2 linked regions of the Polymorphobacter megasporae genome follow. The protein of the gene in region 2 binds, or shares a complex with, the protein of the main gene of each other region. Links are inferred from orthologs where the notes say so. Each region holds a gene or a part of one and is shown on either strand. Other genes may lie near its edges. The genes, in order: accD and KTC28_RS08060.

What was found.
Region 1: the proteins of KTC28_RS08060 (region 2) and accD are in contact, whole or in part, in a solved structure (PDB 8UXZ), measured with the Escherichia coli proteins. The link is inferred for Polymorphobacter megasporae from one-to-one orthologs.

The regions. Positions count from the first base shown.
Region 1 is NZ_CP081848.1:1,442,649-1,445,964, reverse strand. Bases 1-2,999 are described here. They hold accD (acetyl-CoA carboxylase, carboxyltransferase subunit beta), read right to left. Parts: upstream 1,937-2,999; coding sequence 1,064-1,936; downstream 1-1,063. Other genes in these bases: trpB (tryptophan synthase subunit beta), read right to left, coding at 2,760-2,999; trpA (tryptophan synthase subunit alpha), read right to left, coding at 1,933-2,763; KTC28_RS06800 (bifunctional folylpolyglutamate synthase/dihydrofolate synthase), read right to left, coding at 1-1,047. Outside these bases: more of trpB, read right to left, coding at 3,000-3,316.
Region 2 is NZ_CP081848.1:1,723,698-1,726,768, forward strand. Bases 35-2,788 are described here. They hold KTC28_RS08060 (acetyl-CoA carboxylase carboxyltransferase subunit alpha), read right to left. Parts: upstream 2,025-2,788; coding sequence 1,044-2,024; downstream 35-1,043. Other genes in these bases: KTC28_RS08050 (class I SAM-dependent methyltransferase), read left to right, coding at 35-608; KTC28_RS08055 ((deoxy)nucleoside triphosphate pyrophosphohydrolase), read right to left, coding at 605-1,042; KTC28_RS08065 (Crp/Fnr family transcriptional regulator), read right to left, coding at 2,217-2,788. Also shown: more of KTC28_RS08050, read left to right, coding at 1-34; more of KTC28_RS08065, read right to left, coding at 2,789-2,987. UniProt on the Escherichia coli protein: Component of the acetyl coenzyme A carboxylase (ACC) complex. First, biotin carboxylase catalyzes the carboxylation of biotin on its carrier protein (BCCP) and then the CO(2) group is transferred by the carboxyltransferase to acetyl-CoA to form malonyl-CoA.

The sequences.
Region 1 (3,316 bases), 280 kb from region 2 along the record:
ATCGAGCATGCCGACGACAAGATAGAACGGACGTTCAGCGAGCGGATGGCCGCGGAAGGCATCGGCGATAACCCGCCCCGCCGACGGGTTGTGCCCGCCGTCGAGCCAAGCCTCGCTCCCCGCCGGCAGCGTCGCCACGAGCGGCCCGCGGTCGAGCCGTTGCAGCCGCGCCGGCCATTCGGCCCAGCCCATCCCTGCACGCAGCGCGCTATCGGGCACCGGCACCGCGTTCTGGTGGCGCAGCATCGCCACCGCCAGCGCGGCATTGTCGAGCTGGTGCGCGCCGGTCAGCCGGGGCAGCGGCAGCGCGAGCTTGCCGTCGATATCGCGGTAGTGGAGCGCGCCCTCGTACAGCGCCGCGTCCCAGTCGTCGCCGCGGATGCGAAGCTTCGCCCCCGCCAGCCCGGCGACCTCGGCGATCCGCGCGGTGACCGCCTTGGGATAGCGCGACAGCAGCAGCGGCACGCCGCGCTTGGCGATTCCGGCCTTCTCCCCGGCGATGTCGAGGATCGAATTGCCGAGCCACGGCTGGTGGTCGAGGCCGAGCGCGGCGATGCCGGTGACGACCGGCGTAACGACGTTGGTCGCATCGAGCCGCCCGCCCATGCCGACCTCGATCACCGCCGCGTCGGCGGGCGAGCGGGCGAAGGCGAGGAAGGCGACCGCGGTGGTCAGCTCGAAAAAGGTGATCGCCGCCGAGCCGTTGGTGTCGAGAACGTCGCGCAGCGTCGTGATCAGCGTCGCATCGTCGATGATCGCCCCGCCGAGCCGTATCCGCTCGTTGAAGCGGACCAGATGCGGCGAGGTATAGACATGGACCCGCCGCCCCGACGCCTCGAGCCCGGCACGCAGGAACGCGACGGTCGACCCCTTGCCGTTGGTTCCGGCGACATGGAACACCGGCGGCAGCTTGAGATGCGGGTTGCCGAGCCGCCCGAGCAGGCGTTCGAGCCGCCCGAGCGCGAGGTCGATCGTCGCCGGATGGAGCTTGAACGCCGCCGCGAGCAGCGCATCGAGCACCGGGTTGTCGGACCGCGCCGCCTCCATTGCCCCCTGCCCCGGATCAGGCCGCGGGAGCGACGGGGGGCGTCACGCGCTGCCGCATCAACAGTCCGATCAGCCGGGCGAGCGTCGCCTTGAGGTCCTTCCGGTGGACGACCATGTCGAGCATGCCGTGGTCGAGCAAATATTCGGCGCGCTGGAAGCCTTCGGGCAATTTCTCGCGGATCGTCTGCTCGATCACCCGCTGTCCGGCGAAACCGATCAACGCGCCGGGCTCCGACATCTGGATATCGCCGAGCATTGCGTAGCTCGCGGTGACGCCGCCGGTGGTCGGGTCGGTCATCACGACGATGTACGGCAGCCCCGCCTCGCGCAGTTCGGCAATCGCGACCGTCGTCCGCGGCATCTGCATTAGGCTGAGGATGCCCTCCTGCATCCGCGCGCCGCCGGCTGCGGTGAAGATCACGAACGGGCACTTCGCCTTGACCGCCGCCATCGCCCCCGACAGGAACGCCTCGCCGACGCCCAGGCCCATCGACCCGCCCATGAAGGCGAAGTTCTGCACCGCGACGACCGCGACCTCGCCGCCGATCGTGCCGGTCGCGACGACCATCGCCTCGGGCTCGCCGGTGTTGGCCCGCGCGGTCTTGAGCCGATCGACGTAGCGCTTCTGGTCGCGGAACTTGAGCGGGTCCTCGGGCACCTTGGCGACGTCGAGCCGCTTGTAATCGCCGTCAAAAATCTGGTGGAAACGCGTCGTCGGGTCGATCCGCTCGTGGTGACCGCAGCGCGGGCAGACGCCCAGCGTTTCCTCGAAGTCCTTGATGTACAGCATTGCGCCGCACTTGGCGCACTTCCGCCACAGGTTCTCAGGCGTCTCGCGCCGGGTCAGCATCGCCGTCAGGCGCGGCCGGATGCGGGTCAACCAGCTCATGCGGCGGTCCTGATACGCGCGGTGCGGACAGCGTCGGCAAGCCCGCGGACAAAGGCTTCGACCTGTTCGGGAAGGTCGTTGGCGCGGGTTTCGGCGGCCGCGCCGATCAGCGACACGAGCGCCGAGCCGACGACGACGCCGTCGGCATGGAGCCCGACCGCGGCGGCCTGAGCGGGAGTCTTGATGCCGAAGCCGACCGCGATCGGCAGGCTCGTCGCCGCCTTCAGCCGCGCGACCGCGCTGGCGATGTCGGCGTCGGCGGCGGATGCGGTGCCGGTAACGCCCGCGACCGCGACGTAATAGACGAACCCCGACGCCCCCGACAGGACCGTCGGCAGTCGCGCCGCATCGGTCGTCGGTGTCGCCAGCCGGACATTATGGAGGCCGTGCCCCGTCAGCATCGGCGCGAGTTCGGCGTCCTCCTCGGGCGGCAGGTCGACGACGATCGTCCCGTCGAGCCCAGCGGCGGCGGCATCCGCGGCGAACGCCTCGACTCCATAGGCGAGGATCGGATTGAAATAGCCCATCAGGATCAGCGGCGTCGCGGTGTCGGTCGCCCGGAAGGCGCGGACCATCGCCAGCACGCCGCGCAGCGTCGTCCCCGCGATCAGGCTGCGGATATTGCCCGCCTGGATCGCCGGACCGTCGGCCATCGGGTCGGTGAACGGCATGCCGAGCTCGATGATGTCGGCGCCACCGGCAACGAGCGCGGCGAGGATGCTCGGTCCCCGGTCGAGATCGGGGTCGCCCGCGGTGACGAAGGTGACGAGCGCGGCACGATCCTGCGCGGCGCATGCGGCAAAGCGGCGAGCCAGACGGTCGCTCACATCTGGGTCCCGAGCGCTTCGGCGACGGTAAAGATGTCCTTGTCGCCGCGCCCGCACAGGTTGGCGAGGACGATCGTGTCGCGGCTCATGCCCGGCGCGAACCGCCGGATTGCAGCGAGCGCGTGGGCGGGTTCGAGCGCGGGGATGATGCCCTCGAGCAGGCACAGCTGCTGGAACGCCGCGAGCGCCTCGGCGTCGGTCGCGGATTGATATTCAACGCGCCCGATCGAGTGGAGCCACGCATGCTCAGGACCGATGCCGGGATAATCGAGCCCCGCCGAGATCGAATGCGCCTCGGTGATCTGGCCGTCGGCGTCCTGCAGCAACATCGTCTTGTTGCCGTGGAGCACGCCGGGCACGCCGCCGGCAAGGCTGGCGGCATGCTCGGTCGTATCGAGGCCATGACCCGACGCCTCGACCCCGATCATGCGGACGTCGTCGTCGAGGAACGGGTGGAACAGCCCGATCGCGTTCGATCCGCCGCCGATCGCGGCGCACAGCACGTCGGGCAGGCGGCCCTCGGCCTCGACGATCTGCTCGCGCGCTTCCTTGC
Region 2 (3,071 bases):
AAGTCCTTGATATCGGGCGCACTGGCATCACCGGCAGCGACCTTACCGTAGCGCTCGAGCCATCGCCGCAGATGGCGATCGAGCCGATATCGGTCGCCGGTGACGAGGATCGCCTGCCATTTGCCGAATCGAGCTTCGACCTTATCGCGTCGGCGGCGGCGCTTCACGGAGTCAACGACCTGCCGGGCGCGCTGATCCAGGCGCGCCGTGCGCTCCGCCCCGATGGGCTTTTCGTCGCCGGATTTTTCGGCGGCACCAGTTTGAGCGAGCTGCGCGCCGACCTTCTCGCCGCCGAGGTCGAGCTGACCGGCCGCGTGGCCGGGCGAATCCTGCCGATGGTCGACACCGACATGGCCGCAGGCCTCCTCCAACGCGCCGGGTTCGCCGATCCGGTCGCAGAGGTCGATACGATCATGGTGCGCTACGACGATATATTCGCGGTGCTGCGGGATCTGCGGGCAATGGGTGAGGGAAATATCCTGCACGGTCGAGCTCCGCTCCGACGCGATGTCCTCGCCGATGCGGCGCGGCGGTTTGCCGCGCGCGCTGAAGCTGGGCGCATCGCGGTGACGGTACAGGTCATCTACCTCACCGGGTGGCGACGCTAGATCAGTGCCGCGAGCAGTCCCAGGAGCGGCCGGTCGGCGGGGGGCATGTCGAGCGCGAACAGGTCATTAGGCCGTAGCCACTGCAGCCGCTGGCCGTCGCGTCCGCGCGCGGTGCCAGACCATTTCCGGCAAACGAATAGCAGTAGGACGAGGTGGAAGTCGGCATACGCGTGGCTGGCAAACCCGGCTGGGGCGAGACAGCTCGCGGCGGTATCGATTCCCAATTCCTCGGCGAGTTCACGCACGAGCGCGGTTTCGGGGGTTTCGCCGGGTTCGATCTTGCCGCCGGGGAATTCCCATTGTCCGGCGAGATGCTTTCCCGCCGGGCGTTCCGCGACGAGGACCCGGCCGTCGGGGTCGACCAGTGCAGCGGCGACGACGGTCAGGATGGGCAGGCCGAGCGTGACCGGCGGGCCGGGGCAGTCGAGCTCCACTCTAGCCCACGCGGCCCATCGCGAGGAACTTTGCCCGCCGGCCGCTCCGCAGCGCGGCCGGAGATTGGGTTTCGAGCGCGGTCAGTTCGGCAGAGATTGCGGTGCCGAGGCGCTGGATCGCGGTCGCCGGGTCGCGGTGTGCGCCGCCGCGTGGCTCGTAGATGATACGGTCGATGACGCCCAACTTCTTGAGGTCGCTCGCGGTGACCTTCATCGCTTCGGCGGCTTCGGCGGCACGGCTCGGGCCAGCGGGAGCGGGGGCACCGTCGGCGGCGCGATTATCGCCGCGCCAAAGGATCGAGGCGCAACCCTCGGGCGAGATCACCGCGTAGACCGCGTGCTCGAACATGACGATGCGATTTGCCGTCGCGAGCGCGACTGCGCCGCCCGACCCGCCTTCGCCGACGATCGCCGCGACCATCGGCACGTCGAGGTCGAGACACGCCGCGGTCGCGCGCGCGATCGCCTCAGCCTGGCCGCGTTCCTCGGCGTCGATGCCGGGAAACGCACCGGGCGTATCGACGAGGGTGACGACGGGCAGGCCGAAGCGCGCCGCCATCTCCATCAGGCGCACGGCTTTGCGATAGCCTTCTGGGCGTCCCATGCCGAAGTTGTGCTTGACCCGGCTGGCGGTGTCCGAGCCCTTTTCATGGCCGATGACCATGACCGAGCGTCCCTTGAGCCGCCCGATGCCGCCGACGATCGCCGCGTCTTCGGCGAATTTGCGGTCGCCGCTGAGCGGGGTGAAGTCCTCGATCAGGGCGGCGACGTAATCCTTGAAGTGGGGGCGTTCGGCGTGGCGGGCGACGATCGTCTTCTGCCACGGCGTCAGGCGCGAATAGATATCGGCAAGCTGGCGTTCGGCGCGCTCGGCGAGCCGATTGGCTTCGGCGCGTGCCTCGGGCGAACCCTCGGCACGCAATTCGGCGACGCGCGCTTCGAGCTCGGCAACCGGCTTTTCAAATTCGAGGAATGCGACCATCGCTGGCGGTTAACGGGAATGGCCGCCGTGTGCAACGCGGGTCGCTGTGCCGTGACCGATCATCGTTGGTTCAATTCGCTGCAAAGTCGAAATCTGCGGAGCCCGATTTTGCGGCACATCGTGCGCGAAGGTCAAATACCTTGAAGATCGAACGTCCAAGATCTTCGAATGCAGCGCGACTGCTCGGCGTCGCTATTCGGCTGAAGCAGCGCCGTCGAGGTATCCGTCGCCATCGGCGAGCCGCGACGAGCTTTTGATCGGGACGCCCAGGACACGGAGATAGACGCGTTCGGCGGTGCCATACGCATCCCCCGCGATCTCGGCGAGGATCGTGCGGTTGATCACCGTCAGCGCAGCGCGACGGCCGATCAGCGCGCCCTTCGCCTCAAGGGCTTGGATGGCCACGGTAACGCCAGCGCGGCGAACGCCAAGCATCAGCGCAAGCGCTTCGTGCGTCATCGTAACGTCGTTTGCCTCGAGCCGGTCGAGCGACATCAACAACCAGCGCGCCAGCCGAGCCTCGATCGTCTGGGTCGCGTACGCCAGCGCCGAACTCGCGATCTGAAGCATGAAATTCTGCGCGTAGCCCAACAGATGGGACAATAATGAGGGTCGTGACGTCAGGATCGTGCGCAGCGTCGACGCCGGTATGCGCAGCGCCCTGCCAGGCATCTGGCAGAAGATGTGCATCATCTCGAAGTCGACGCCGTGAAGCGTCGCGACCGAGCACATGCCCTCGCGACCGACGATACCGACCTCGGCCTGGGTGCCGCTTTCGGTGGCGGCGACGACCGACAGGATGCCGCCGAGCGGAAACCAGCTAAATTTGACGCGGCTTTCGGGTAACGTCAGTTCGTCGCCCTTGGCGAGATCGATCAGCGTCAACGACGGCAGTAGTGCCGCGAAGTCATCATCAGCCATCGTTCGCAGCAGATTGTTCTGGAGACGGTGAACATTGGTCATCGAGATGTCGAACCCTGACCGGGTCGACGGATACCCGCCGCAAATGCCCCGTGCAATCTAACGCTCATCAACGGCCGCTTGCCG